One region of the Paenibacillus sp. J31R122 genome, then DNA from elsewhere that is predicted to be linked to it. Evidence: riboswitches for the same ligand, from Rfam matches in the RefSeq annotation. Region 1 holds a riboswitch; each other region holds the start of a gene.
The links. Region 1 has a riboswitch for cyclic di-GMP ahead of AC0YN7_RS12115 (transglutaminase-like domain-containing protein). Riboswitches for the same ligand answer to the same signal wherever they lie in the genome.
Positions count from the first base shown of each region.

Region 2: linked by a shared signal. The riboswitch ahead of AC0YN7_RS21925 (methyl-accepting chemotaxis protein) and the one ahead of AC0YN7_RS12115 (transglutaminase-like domain-containing protein) in region 1 are both predicted to bind cyclic di-GMP.
Region 3: linked by a shared signal. The riboswitch ahead of AC0YN7_RS18425 (anti-repressor SinI family protein) and the one ahead of AC0YN7_RS12115 (transglutaminase-like domain-containing protein) in region 1 are both predicted to bind cyclic di-GMP.
Region 4: linked by a shared signal. The riboswitch ahead of AC0YN7_RS23700 (SpaA isopeptide-forming pilin-related protein) and the one ahead of AC0YN7_RS12115 (transglutaminase-like domain-containing protein) in region 1 are both predicted to bind cyclic di-GMP.

Region 1 is NZ_JBWDNM010000006.1:157,461-161,221, reverse strand. It holds gene AC0YN7_RS12120 (response regulator) at 1-723, opposite strand, end outside; gene AC0YN7_RS12115 (transglutaminase-like domain-containing protein) at 845-1,654, opposite strand; cyclic di-GMP riboswitch class I at 1,668-1,750, opposite strand; cyclic di-GMP riboswitch class I at 1,784-1,864, opposite strand; gene AC0YN7_RS12110 (ArsB/NhaD family transporter) at 2,208-3,539, shown strand; gene AC0YN7_RS12105 (DeoR/GlpR family DNA-binding transcription regulator) at 3,736-3,761, opposite strand, start outside.
Region 2 is NZ_JBWDNM010000014.1:89,598-93,358, reverse strand. It holds gene AC0YN7_RS21935 (hypothetical protein) at 76-285, shown strand; gene AC0YN7_RS21930 (BMP family protein) at 309-1,340, opposite strand; cyclic di-GMP riboswitch class I at 1,616-1,700, shown strand; gene AC0YN7_RS21925 (methyl-accepting chemotaxis protein) at 1,780-3,492, shown strand; gene AC0YN7_RS21920 (small, acid-soluble spore protein, alpha/beta type) at 3,688-3,761, opposite strand, start outside.
Region 3 is NZ_JBWDNM010000011.1:30,547-34,307, reverse strand. It holds gene AC0YN7_RS18435 (glycosyltransferase family 2 protein) at 1-260, shown strand, start outside; gene AC0YN7_RS18430 (DUF3329 domain-containing protein) at 316-1,689, shown strand; cyclic di-GMP riboswitch class II at 1,880-1,963, shown strand; gene AC0YN7_RS18425 (anti-repressor SinI family protein) at 1,981-2,142, shown strand; gene AC0YN7_RS18420 (helix-turn-helix domain-containing protein) at 2,155-2,484, opposite strand; gene AC0YN7_RS18415 (asparagine synthase-related protein) at 2,882-3,761, shown strand, end outside.
Region 4 is NZ_JBWDNM010000016.1:78,852-82,612, forward strand. It holds gene AC0YN7_RS23695 (hypothetical protein) at 1,055-1,516, opposite strand; cyclic di-GMP riboswitch class II at 1,772-1,852, shown strand; gene AC0YN7_RS23700 (SpaA isopeptide-forming pilin-related protein) at 1,885-3,432, shown strand; gene AC0YN7_RS23705 (response regulator) at 3,525-3,761, opposite strand, start outside.

The DNA.
Region 1 (3,761 bases):
ATTCTCCCATTCTTCCACGTCTATCACAACATCATTTATACTTAAAATATAACCTTCCATCGCGTTCATGATTTGAAAGTGATCAGCAAATTGTGCCAATGTTTTCCGGACGTGATAGATTGCCGTATACAATTGCGAATAGACTTTATCCGATTCATACTCCTGCCATAACGTATCAATTAATACCGATTTACGAACGAATTGACCGCGATGTTGAAGTAAGTATAGAAATAACTCCTGCGCTTTAGTCGTTCGCCAATGAATGACAGATTGCTGCGTATTTGATATTTCAACAGATACTTGCTTAAAAATATTTATTTTCATCACAGAGGGAGCTAGATCTTCTATCTCTACTTGAGAAGATTCTATTTCATCCCTAATTCGAGCAATCGTTTTGACCAGTCTATCCGATCTAACCGGCTTTACTAAATAATCCAAAGCGTTAAGTTCAAAAGCCTTAACCGCATATTCACTATATGCCGTTACAAATACAATATTTAAATCCGGCTTCTTCTCTAGAATCTGTTCCGCTAGCTGAATTCCGTTTATTTCCGGCAAGTTAATATCAAGAAAAACCAAATCCACATCCTCAGCTAGAATGTCTCTCCTCGCTGCAATCGGATCTATGTAGGCACCAATAACCTCAATCTGATCGTGCTTCATAAGCTGACGCTTCAAGTAATCCACAGCAAGTTGTTCATCATCTACAAGAATCACTTTCATCCTATATACTCCTTAATCATGGAATTTAATAATTCTGTATTCCTTGTGATAAGAATTGTATGATCTCTAAATAAAGAAGGCCACGAACATAATGTTCGAGGCTCTTTAAACCAAATACACGTTAGTATTGTTTGGAAGCAGTGTACTTAGAGGCATCCTTTATCATCGTAAAAGCTGTAGTTGTGCCATTCCAGCCTGCATCAACCGTTGTGTCTATAATTACCCATTTATTATTTAAATAGACTTCATTCCAAGCGTGATAGGTACTCACATAATCTGACGTGCCCATAACCAGCTTAGCTGGAATCCCTTCACTCCGAAGCATCGCTGCAAACAATGCGGAATATCCATAACATATATCTTTTTTCGATAGTAATGTACGATCGATTTGAGGAAGATAGTCCGAAGATACGCCGCTTGCTGCCAACTTGCTATCATATTTAATGTTATTTATCACATACTTATAAATTTCTTTTACTTTATCAGTATCTGTCTTTAAATTTTTCGTCAGCTCTTTCGACTTTTGAATAGCTTTGCTTTTATCATTCCAATTTATATTCTGAATCGAATTCAAGTATACAGCTGTGCTGTCCTTCAAATTAAGCTTAACGTTGTCCTTGTAAATAACCTTATACTTATTTCCGCTTATATTTTCCAATACGCTAACCGTATAATCGCCGTTGCCTAATTGAAGAGGAAATGACTCCATTTTCTTGCCGGCAGTTAAATTATAGGAATACTTCTCCTGACCTTTAACGATCAACAGCTTCGTCTTAACGTTAGCCTTTACATCGTATTTCACACTAATGATTCCCTTGCTTACATCAGCTTCGTTTAACCACGAATTAACCTCTTCAGCATGGACCGCCGCTCCATTAAATAAAGGACATAAAATGACAATAGCAGCTATAAACAGCATAAACTTCTTCATTCATAAAACTCCCTTCGGTGGCCAGGCTGCCATCTTATTTAAGAAGGCCCTATAGCTTTGCGTCCCTACCTTTCGATAGGTTTGCCATTATCGTATAAAGTTTTATTTCCAACAAAAAAAGCCTATCCATTCGGTAACTGTCTGCCATCTATTTAAGAAGGCCCTACAGCTTTGCGTCCCTGTCTTTCGACAGATTTGCCATTTAATGTTTAGCTTTTATTCTCTTATACTATCATATCTTGTAGTTATAACAAGACTATATTACAAATTCACCGTAAACGCATAGGCCAAATGCTATCCTATACAACTATCTTTACGAGATAAATATCAACAACTGACACTAGCAGATTTTAATAGAGTTAGGGATATTGACCAGTACGAACGATATGTCTACTACGTATATATACATTACAAAGATATTTTTACTACAAAAAAAGGAGGGGGAATTAGTAGACAAAGTAGACTTCGACTTGATGCTAGACTGAAACCATTTCTTTTAAGTAAGGAGAGTTGATAACAAGAAAAAACTTTCAATTTGAAAAGAGGTTTTATTATGAATGATTTAATGGTCATTGTCACAATCTGCGCTTTCTTCTTTACAGTTGGTTTCATCTTCTGGCGTCCCCATGTTAATGAAGCAATCCCTGCAACCATTGGAGCCCTATTCGTTATACTCAGTGGAAGTGTATCATTCGCTGACCTGGGAAAAATAACAGAGACGATTAGCGGTGCCGCAGTAACGATTATAGCCACCATTGTAATGGCCATTGTTCTGGAAAGCTTTGGTTTTTTCTACTGGGCGGCTGAGCTTTTATTGAAACAGGCAAAAGGGTCAGGCATTCGCCTTTTCTGGATTACGATTCTCTTTTGTTTTCTCATGACACTCTTCGTGAACAATGATGGCAGTATATTAATCACAACACCTATTCTATTACTTCTTCTTCAAAACATGGGTCTCAAAAACCATCAAAAAATACCTTATCTCATCTCGGGAGCTCTAATTGCAACAGCTTCCAGCGCTCCTATTGGAGTTAGTAATATCGTAAATTTAATTGCTATAAAAATCGTTCACATGGATCTCTATATGCATACCGCTATGATGTTCGTTCCTGCCTCACTTGGACTACTACTACTATCCTTCCTACTGTTTGCAACCTTCTATCGCGTTCTCCCGAAAAAATTGCCGCCAGCTGCAGCATGGAATCTGATGCTAGGGACTCATCCGCTCAAAGATACCATTTCCAGAGAGAATCGGACTAGCTTCATGCGAAATATATTCCTATTTGTTTTAACCATTCGAGTACTCCTATTTGTAGCCTCTTATATACATTTTCCCGTTTCGTTAATGGCTGTAATCGGATCCACTCTATTACTCGCGTGGCGTTGGATCTATTTAAAAATCTCTCCTGCCGATATGCTGAAGAAAACCCCTTGGTATATATTCATTTTCGCTTTCAGTATGTACGTCATTATTTACGGTCTGAATAATATTGGATTGACGGATTTGCTTATTCAGCTGCTTCAGCCTATTGTCTCTGGAAGCTTACTCAATGCAAGTGTTCTAATGGGTACCCTCTTGAGCGTCCTATCGAATTTATTCAACAATCATCCTGCTTTAATGGTCGGAACGCTCACATTAATGAATATGGGACTCGATCCGTTAACGTTAAAAATCTCCTATTTGGCAAGTGTAATAGGTAGTGATGTAGGCTCGCTCTTTTTACCAATTGGTACTCTGGCTACAATAATGTGGATGAATATATTAAGAAAAGGCGGCGTGAAAATAAGCTGGGGACAATATATCAAAGTAACGTCGCTTGTCATTCCAATCACTGTCATCTTCACACTAGTTATTTTATCCTATTGGGTTTCTTGGCTGTTTTAATATAACAATCAGAAATACGCGGATTGTTCAGTCAGTAAGATTAGTTCGTTGTTATTATCTTCGGAATACCGCCGGATTGGGAATCGAGTAGGCCCATGCACAGTTGCATGGGCCTCTCATAGAACGTACGTGCGGATCATCACATACGGCTTCTTCATGATTATCCCCGCTGGGGATGTTGGTTGACAAGGCCGATTTACATAAACAACTCGCCTTTCCCCA
Region 2 (3,761 bases), on a different contig from region 1:
GATACTACAAAAAAAAGGAGGAAGAAATGAAGAAGGAAAAGTAAGGCGAATTTTTACGCTACCGGGGAACGTTAGTTGAACAAAACAAGGAGCAGTATGCCGCAGCAGCTGTTTATTATTAAGCTCCCTTGGTACGATATGATGTTCTCACGAATGCTCGCTTATTCACAGGATTTCACCCGGTTGGTTAAAGATGAAACGATCGGACATGAAAAAAAATACACTTCTCTAACCCCTCTCGGGATTAAAGAAGTGCTTAATATACGAATTAAGAGACTCACTTAGCAATTCATTTTCCGAACGCAGCCCTAGTTAGCTGGAAATTCAGGACCGGTATATTCTGAAGGAATAACAATTTCACCTGATTCGATTTTTTCGGCGTACACTACAATTTTATCCTTCACGTCTTGTGGAACAAAAGGTGACAGGGCAAGTCGAACGGCATCCGGATTTTCAAGTCCGATTTTTTTCACTGTATTCGGCTTCCACGTGCCTTCCGTCAAATCTTTAATTGCTCCATATACTGTCAAGCTTGCATCCGATATCGCAGATCCAATGAAAACATCGGGTGCATCGGCATAATAATCACGAACGTTAGCGAATTGATACACGCCATTCTCGCGTGCCGCTTCCGTAACACCGGAACGAGCCTTATTCAACATAGTAAAGATCATATCCGACCCCGCGTTAATTTGTGCTTGCGCAACACTTTTTGCCAAAGCGGCGTTTTCTTGATCGCCTGTAAACGTGGTAAGGAATGTTGCTTCAGGATTCGTGTATTTCAAACCGTCAGCAAATGCTGCGCGTCCCAATAGACCGGGACCTACGCGTGCACCGGAAATATGAGAAACCACATTCGTTTTTGTCAGAAGTCCTGCAGCTGCACCTGCCAGCCATGCGGATTCTTCCTGTTTTACCTGATAGCTGGACAGGTTATCGCCGGTCAAATTCGTTTGTGTATTAACAAATTTTATTTTCGGGAATTCTTTAGCTACCAACTTCACGGCTTCCGAGCTTTGCCCTGCATGAGCAATGATCATATCCGGGTTTTTCTTGGCCAATTTGCGCAATGCATCCGCAATTTGCGCAGTGTCATGCGGGATATTTTCCACAAACGTCGCTTTGATTCTGAAATCCTCTTCTGCCTTCGCTAATCCACGGTAAGCAGATTCCATAAACCCGCCGTCCTTGGAGGAACCTGGAATCAACAATGCAACTTTTGCTTTCTTATTATTGGTGTGTGACGGGTCCTTGCTAGCTTCTGCGGTAGACAAACCGGATGAAAATACAAGTGCCATAGCCAAGCTCGACAAAGCCAATTTCGATAGTAATTTTCTCAAGATGTACCCCTCGTTTCCAAAAAAGTAGTTTTGTCCGGACAAATCAGAGAATAAACTAGACTTCACTTTTTGTCAAATTATGCCGAAGATAAATAAGGGGAATAAACCGAATAATTGCGAAATAACGTCGTTAGCAGGTCTTTACTCCCTATATAGACAGTGAAAATTGACCTAAATTCCGACATACCGGTATCTAAAGTAGTATTTATTTTTAGTAAAAAGGTCTTGTATATCCCGAAAAGCTATATTATACTTTGGCCAATAGATATACCCATATCACGAAAAGGCATACTTCTCGAAAGAGGGGGACGCAAAGCTACGGGCCTAAGGATTTCGATCTACGGCAGCCGGGTCACCGAAAATTGGGAGGACGTCCATCCCTTTCTTTTGGGGTGGACTTTTTTTATTTTACAATATCTTAATGGGGGATGCTTGGATCATGAAATATATTCAGAATTTACGAATCAAAACGAAAATCGGGGGAATGCTCGGACTTTCCATTATTTTCCTACTCATTATCGGTATTACAGGCTTTTTCGTCATGAACAAGATGGCTAGCAATGCCCGTGCTATGTACGAAGAAACCTTGATTCCGAACAGCCTGGTCGAAGGACTTTTGTTCGGCAATTCGCAAATGGATGCTTTGCAGCTTGAAATGCTGCTGGCGAAAGACGAGGCTATCATTAAGCAAATTCAACAGCAAATTGTTCAGACCCGCGATAAAAATCAGGTGATACGAAAAAGTCTCGAGCAGATCACGTTGTCTTCGAGAGCACAAGAGCAGTACCAAAGCTTTATCGATTTGATCCCTAAAAACAACGAAGCCAAGAAAAAAGTGGATAACTTGGCAGTTGCCAATCAAAAAGAAGCAGCGCATAAGGAATATGTAAATTCGTTCAAGCCGATCCGTGCAGAAATGATCAAAAGCCTGGAGAACGTTGTTAAGTTCAATGAAGACGACGCAAAAATCTTTTATGAGAAAAGTGTTCAAAGCTCCAAACTGGCTACATCGATCATCGTTGTCGTTACCCTACTTGCCGTCATTTTATGTTCCTTGATCGGATACGGCATTTCTAATATGATCACAAGACCTGTCCGCACCATTCAGCAATTGATGGCAAAAGCGCAGGACGGGGATTTAACGGTTAACGCTACATACCAATCAAAAGACGAAATCGGTCTTCTTTCAAAGGATTTCAATGGAATGATCACTAGCTTGAGAGAAATCATTGCGAAGATCGTCCTCGAGTCTCAGAACTTGTCTGCAAGCTCGGAGCAATTGGCAGCAAGCTCCGAACAATCCAGCCAAACTACCCATCATGTCGTTGCGGCCATTCAAGACATTGCTGGAGGTGCCGATCAGCAGATGCAAAGCTCTATCGAAAGCGTAAGAGCAATGGAAGAGATGGCTACCGGCGTTAATCGGATTGCAGAATTTTCAGGCAATGTATCCGCAATGTCAATGGAGGCTTCCAAGGAAGCCCAGGAAGGCAATATTTCGATCCAGAAAGCGATGTCCCAAATGGATTTGATCCGAGAATCGGTCAACGATTCGGCCAAGGTTGTTAACCAACTGGGTATACGATCTCATGAAATCGGTCAAATCGTCGATGTTATTACCGATATTTCAATGCAGACGAATTTGCTTGCATTGAATGCCGCGATTGAAGCTGCAAGAGCGGGCGAACACGGGAGAGGCTTTGCTGTCGTTGCCGACGAGGTTCGGAAGCTGGCGGAGCAATCCAGACAATCGGCGGAACAAATCGTGGTGATCATTCAGCAAATTCAAGGTGAAACTCGTTCTGCGGTTGTCGCCATGGAAAAAGGCAGCATAGAGGTCGAACACGGAACTGTGATTATGAAGGAAGCAGGAGAGGCATTCCGTAACATTATGAATGGGGTGCAGCAGGTGGCTTATCAGATGGAGGAGGTATCTGCCGCATCACAACAAATGTCGGCAGGCACAGAGGAAATTACCGCTTCTCTCCACGATATGAACAGCATTACGGAAGCTGCCTTCTCGAAGACAGAAAGTGTAGCTGCCGCTTCGGAGCAGCAATTAGCTACGATGGAAGAAGTTTCGGAATCCGTGAATGCGTTGACGCGTATGGCTCAAGAATTGCACGATATGACTTTACGTTTTAAGAGCTGATCGCCCCGTTGCTAGAGGCTGTGCAATGAAAAACCGCCGTTGGTTGAAACCAACGGCGGTTTTTTAACCTGTCAGCTATTCGTTGTTATGAACTTCTACAGCTAAATTGATAACCCGGCTAATTGAATGGGCTCCACTTTGTTCGCATATGCTGTAAGCGTCCCTTCGACCGTAATCGTATTTTTAAATTTTAAATTAGAATCTTCTTGTCCCTGAGCCAAGAGATTGTTCTGCAATTTGAATTAACGCTCTTGTGATGTTTCCACCAA
Region 3 (3,761 bases), on a different contig from region 1:
CAGTTGTCGCTTTTATTTATATGGGATGGGTCATCATAAAGACTCTGCTCTTTGGCGAATCTGTGGCTGGTTATGCTTCGTTAATAACTGTTGTTTTGTTCTTAGGTGGCATACAGTTATTGTCTCTAGGCATTATTGGTGAATATTTAGGAAGAGTATTTAATGAAACAAAGCAGAGACCCTTATACTTTATCGATGAATATGACGGAGAGAAGGTTTCTGTCAAGGATAAAGCTAAAGAAACTGTATCCATAGGATAATGGCATGCCATACTTAAACAGAGCTCTAATAAATTGAATAGTAGGATGGTATATAATGACAGTTACTAAATATAGCAGTATAACGTTATTACTATTATTGTTCACGTACATGTTAACGGTGAATCTACTTTCACCGATGTTTGCAGATGATTTTAACTACTCATTCATGTGGGATAAGTCTAAACGAATTGAAAATTTATTTGATGTTTTTAGGTCACAGTATATGCATTATTTCGAATGGGGCGGTAGGACTGTTGCCCATACAATTGGTCAAATATTGCTGATGTTGAATAAGACTGTTAGCGCAACGCTAAATGCATGTATATATGTTTCTTTCATTTACTTAGTTTATTGGCATTCGCAAGGGAAAAAACTAATGATTCAATCAGGTGCAGTCCTGTTGTTAATCATATTTTTTTGTTGGACAAGTCTACCTTCCTTTGGTGAAACTACCATCTGGATAATTGGCTCTGTCAATTATTTATGGACCTCGGTCATTATTCTTTTATTTCTTCTGCCCTTTAGAATAACTATGATAGGTGTAGGATTAAAGGATCGGTTTTTAAGCCGTTTGAGTATGTTGATTTTAGGTGTCGTTACAGGCTGGACGAATGAAAATACTGCTTTATCAACATTACTGCTAGCAGCAATATTATTAGGATATTTTTATTTCAAGAAAAAGATAGCCATATGGATGCTGACAGGCTTTGGCGGTATGATAGTAGGCTTCCTGCTCCTAATGCTGGCACCTGGTAATATGGTAAGGGCAGCGAGAATGGAGAAGGCCGAAGATTACTCTTTTATGTTGTATCATATTAAAATACCAGCAGCTATGACTATTAAGATTATGCTGATTCAAGCGCCACTCTGGATAGCATTATTTATATTTATAGCCATATTATTGGCATATTTCAACAAAAGAAGAAATAATTGGCTTGGATTTTACAAAAAAAATGGCTCTGATTTGCTCTATTCATTTGTATTTATTCTACTTAGTGTAATTAATAATGTAGTTATGTTCGCTTCCCCGTATTTTCCTTTGAGAGCTGGCTTTGGCTCTAGTGTCTTCCTAATTATTGGTGTTATGGGTCTTCTTCGGATGAACGTTATTCGAGCAGTATTCATGAAACAAAGATTTGTATTTTCAATTATATTAAGTGTAGTGCTACTTATTTCTATGAGTCTCGTTTTGCTTAAATATACGCAACTAAATGAAGAGCAGCAGAATCGTCTATCTGTAATCAAAAGTCATATAAACGAAGGGAAGCCTGATGTTAAAGTTTCCTCTTTTTCAATTAACAATAAAAATCCTTACGAAACCTATCTGGATCATGTATTTGTCAGTGATATTGGAGAGGATCCCGCAATTTGGCCAAATACGATTTATGCGAAATACTTTGGATTAGAATCAATCAAGCTTCAAAAGTGAAAAGCAGGAATTGATATTTATATGATTGCCCGTAAGTATTCAGCCATTTTGATCCATTCTAAAGTGGTGTGACAGTCACAATTTTTTTGATTTTTACAAGCTGATTCGACAAAAAATACAATTATCTCCCAAATTTCAAGTACATAAAGCGACAGCATATGCGTCCGAAGGGGGATATAATACTTATAGTTAGTGAAAGGGAGACGTTGAAATGCGTTTAGTATCTGGGCACCTTAAACGCATGGAGTCAGTGGTGCAACCGGCCCCGATATGAATGGGGGACAAGGTGATATGACGCTTGGACAAGTAGATAATATTCAAGATTTGGATATGGAGTGGGTTGAATTAATTGTTAGCGCGCGTAAAATGGGACTTAATACAGACGACGTTCGTAAAGCACTTCTTTGCCTTGAGGAAGAAGGTAAGGTAGACAAACAGGATAAAGCTGTGTAAATAGGTTAAATGCTATTCACGCTTTATTTTCCACTTATTAAATTCCAAGAACTCTTTGAATTGATCTTTACTAACGCCAGATGCCATTGCTTCCTTAACTAGGTCTGACCACTCACGATCTAGATGCTCGGGATTACTTTCAGTTTGATCGGTATTTAAAAACTCTTCAATAGTTACATTTAATACTGCGCCAACCTTCTCGAGAAACTGTATCGAAGGATTTTGCTGTAGTCCACGCTCTATTGAACTAAGATAAGACTTTGCGACGCCTGCTCTTTGGGAAAGCTCCGTTAGGGAAAGTCCTTTTCTCTTGCGCAGCATTTGAATGCGTTCTCCAATCATAGCCAATTCCTCCGTTTGTACATAGATGTAAACTCACTTCTATTATAACTAATAATTCTCAATTAAGAAAGCTTGTAAGTAATAACGAATATATTTTTCTGGGTGATTGAATCGAATCCACTAAGTTAGTAAATAAGTGGATTTTTTTTTGTGAGAGAAAGCGATTGAAATGTAAAAAATAGCTTGAAAAAATGTATTAAGGTTTGATAAAGTTTTGTTTTTTATAAAGAACAAAACAACAGCTTTCATTTACATAAAATTGAATATTTTTGATTGACAAACCCTTTTTAAGGGTGTAACATTCAGATATGTTCTTTATTGAGAACTAATGCTCGCTTGGATGATATTCGTATTTGTTAAGTAAATAGAACGGATCGATATCACATCGGAGGAACAAATGAGTGCGATCACAGCCGTATATGAAATCGATCATACTAACTTAGTGTTAGAGCAGGGCAATCGAATGATGCATGAATTATCTCAATTTCCTTGTAACTCTTCACAAGCTTGGAATGTTGATAATGTGTTTCTTGGCTGTCACAACCAGTGGATTACACCTGAATCTGTTGGTGAGCGCAATCCCTTTTATGATTCCGAAAGACGATTAGTCATTACCGCAGACGCTATTATTGATAACCGTAATGAATTATTTAACTTACTCCAGGTACAGCATGATAGCAGAGAGCATATTACCGATGCTGAGCTTATTCTGCTTTCCTATTCCAAATGGGGCGAGGATTCTCCCAAATATTTGATAGGTGAATTTGCATTTATCATATGGGATGAGCGTGAGCAGCGAATGTTCGCTGCAAGAGATTTCTCTGGCAGCAGAACGTTATATTATCACTGGAGTGGTGAAAGACTTGCGTTGTGTACAACAATGAAGCCATTGTTTACTATACCGAATATTGTAAAACGTCTGAATGAACAGTGGTTGGCTCAGTATCTGGCAATCAATACAGCGATATTAAGTGTTGATGTTACTAGTAACGTATATAAGGACATCTATCAAATACCCCCCTCACACAGTCTGATAGTGAATGGTAATCAAATGAAGGTGTCGAGGTACTTTACAATAAAGACGGGGATGAAGCTTCGCTTTAAGACGGATGAACAATATGTCGAAGCGTTTCAGGATGTTTTTCAAGAGGCTGTGAATGCTAGACTGCGAACTCATCGCCAGGTTGGATCGGATTTGAGCGGAGGACTGGATTCAGGAGCGGTTGCCGCTTTCTCAGCCAAAGCGCTTCGTCCAATGAACAAGCAGCTTCATACGT
Region 4 (3,761 bases), on a different contig from region 1:
CTCACTATTTAATGAGTTTCCCTCATTTTAGTGAGTTTCCCTCATTACTATCCCTCATTACTATGGCGAGCCACACACAGCAACTTCCCCTTCCACCTATTCGAGCCTTATTCGAGCCTTATTAGAGCCTTATCCGGGCCTTATTCCTGCTCTTATTCGAGCCACATTTGAGCATCAAGCCCACTCCTGCGGTCACCATCATTTAACAAAATCATCCTCTAGTGAGCTTAACCTCATTAAGTCTGAGGTTAAGCTCACTTTAACCCCACTAATCTCAACTCTTCTGTTTCTCCCATTAACTATTAGTGAGGTAAACCTCACTAGCCATGAGGCTCCCCTCACCGGGAATGAGGTTTTCCTCACTAAAACAAATGAAACGCCCTAATCTGCTGCTATTAGTGAGACTAGCCTCACTATTTAATGAGTTTCCCTCATGACTATCCCTCAGTACTATTGTGAGCGACCCACAGCAACTTTCTCACCTATTCGAACCTTATCCGGGCCTTATTCGGGCTCTTATTCGAGCCACATTTAATCATCAAGCCCACCACTGCAGTCATCCTCATTTAACAAAAATCATCCTCTAGTGAGCTTAACCTCACTAAGTCTGAGGTTAAGCTCAGTATAATCCCACTAATCTAACTCTTCTGTTTCTCCCATTAACTATTAGTGAGGTAAACCTCACTAGCCATGAGACTCCCCTCATCGAGAATGAGGTTTACCTCACAAAACCACATGTGACGCCCTAATCTGCTGCTATTAGTGAGATTAGCCTCACTATTTAATGAGTTTCCCTCATTTTAGTGAGTTTCCCTCATTACTATCCCTTATTACTATCCATCATTACTATTGCGAGCGACACACAGCAACTTCTCCTTCCACCTATTCAAGCCGCATTCAAGCCACATTTGAGCATCAAGCCCACTCCAGCAGTCACTCTCATTTAGCAAAAGCCCCCTCCCCACACCCCCTAAACGCAAAAAAACACCCAACAACGCCAAAGGCGTCATTGAGTGTGCTTCACTCCAAATATTTAACTACCGCATAGTATATACTAGAACGGCATTTTCGACAAATCTGCTGGATTATGCAGATCAACAAGCACCGCATGGTCAGCATTAGATACAATTCCTTCTGCCTGCAGCAGCCATAGCAATTGAGTAGCGTCAGTCCGCGTTAAGTGTGAACGCTTACCATCTTCCTTTTTAGCAATAGGATCTACTAATCTTGGGTAAATCCTCACTTTATTGTCCTCTCTAGCCAGTCGTTCAACAATCGCAAGCGTTTCCTCGGATACGCCGCTGTCAACGATCGTCAATTGAACATCTTTCCCCATCCTCTGTGAAAAAGAAGACAACGAGCGCATATACCATTCCATATTCTTTTGCCGACTATCCGCAATCCATACATAGTGCTTAATGGATTCCAGTCGTCCTTGCTGGATTCGATAAACCAGATGCACGGTCAATGCAGCCAACAGATAACATCCGATCACCAAAAGTAGAAGTCCAAACATCGAGGCCACCTCCTCTTTGTGACACTATATGCCACAAGGCGCCCAGTGGTTCCCCTATAAAAGGACAAGATTATAAAATGTGCAATTGCTTATTCCGCTTCAAAAAAAATAACCCAATTTTTTCAGTCAAAAAGCGACAAATAAACCCTCTTGAGCAATTTACAATATATGTTATCATTTTACTACATCTTCGCGCATATGTAATATACGTATGCTAAGGGAGCAGAGAGAGGATGTATTTCGTACATTCTTCATATCTAGGGAAGCGATGATGTATAATCTACATTTGGACACTTGGATTATACGGAGCTAGTAGTGTAACCGGCCCTCTTAGAACTCGAATACCAATCTAAGGGGAGTGTGAATTTGTGAAAAGATTTAAGAAGAGGTTGTCTTTTGGTTTAGCTATTTTACTTATATTATCGATATCACTAAGTTCACTTGTCATGGCAGCAGGTACCGAACCAGCTCCAGACAACGGGCAGAATAATAACAATAATGCCTGCGAAGAGTATTCTACTGACCGTAATGATATCATTATGGAAGGTCAAGGCACCACCCTCCCAAGCGGGCTGCATGACAATGGATTAATCGTTAATAATGACGGAACAGCTACAGCTTATTTCCATACAAAAGCGGATACTTGCGTACAAGTGAGCTTCTCTTCTTACGTATATCCACCAGGCACAACCCCAGACGATTTCGGGCACCCTTTTGAAACGCAGAAGCATTTTACTGGTATAACGGACGTTTACGCACCAGGTAAAAGCTACAAAATTACAATTGGTCTCCCTCAATGTGCCCCCTATCAAATAGATGTTTATAGTGGACCTCAACAACTGACAATAGGTACCGGCGGTCATGCAGGCACATATAAAACAGCGATTGTACACAAAGAAGGCTGCGGAAATATTATAGTCAATAAATACATCAGTAAAGCAGTAGAAGGTTCTCCTCATGAAGGTGTTACTTTTGAGCTGTGGAAAAACGGCACCCTATTTACGACAGGGGTAACCAATGCAAATGGCGTTATAACCTTTGCTAAAGTCCCTGTCGGCACATACGACCTGAAAGAAATTACATTACCAGGCTTTACAACAGACTTACCTGAGGGCACCAAATTGGTAGTCACCAATGATTCATCGGAGATAAAAATCGTCATCAACACCCCAAAGCTCAAGGTGGATAATGCCTGTGTTAATCCAACAGGACAGCGAGAATGGGTTGTAACCAATGAAAGCAATATCGATGTCCCATTCTCGTGGGCGGCTATCGGAACCACTCAATTCGGAAACAGCACCGTTCCGAAAAATTCATCAGTATCCTTTACGACAAATGCCATTGATGGCCCTTTTGATATTAAAGTCTCATGGGAATTCGAAAAGAATATAACTAAAGCAAGCAATAACACACCATGTCCAACAGAGACACCGACTTCAACACCAACACCAACACCAACACCAACGCCGACTTCAACACCAACATCAACACCAACATCAACACCGACTTCAACACCAACATCTACGCCAACATCAACGCCGACTTCAACACCGACTTCAACACCAACATCAACACCAACATCAACGCCGACTTCATCGCCTTCACCAACACCTGTGACATCTACTACACCAACACCGTCACCTGAGACTACACCATCACCAACGCCTGCTCCAACTGCTTCACCTGATCCATCACCTACACCGGAGCCAACAGCCGTCGTAAAGGGTTCAACTGATGAGAATGAACAACCTCCTAGTGATGATCCAATTGTGATTATCGATGATGAGGAGATTCCGCTAAGCACATTGCCAAAAACAGGCGATAGCAATCCTTTCCCTTACTACCTAATTGGTGCCTTTGCAATAAGTACAGGACTTTTAGCCCTTAGAAGACAAAGAAACAATAAACAAGGCTAATACAATAACTTGAAATTAAAGCAGTAAAATGACAAACACCCCGCATTATGCCTTTTGGGCAAAATGCGGGGTGTTTGTCATTTAGTGAAAGTTTATAATGTAACCCAACCAAATTTAATGGAATGAATTACTGCTTGTGTACGGTCATCAACTTCCATCTTTTGAAGGATGCTGCTAACGTGGTTTTTGACTGTTTTTTCGCTAATGAATAGAAATTCACCGATAAGCTTATTGCTCTTACCTTCTGCCATAAGTCTGAGAACCTCTGCTTCACGGCGAGTAAGCGGGCTATTGTCGCCAGCAACGAATTTCACGCCTGGCTCTTTAGC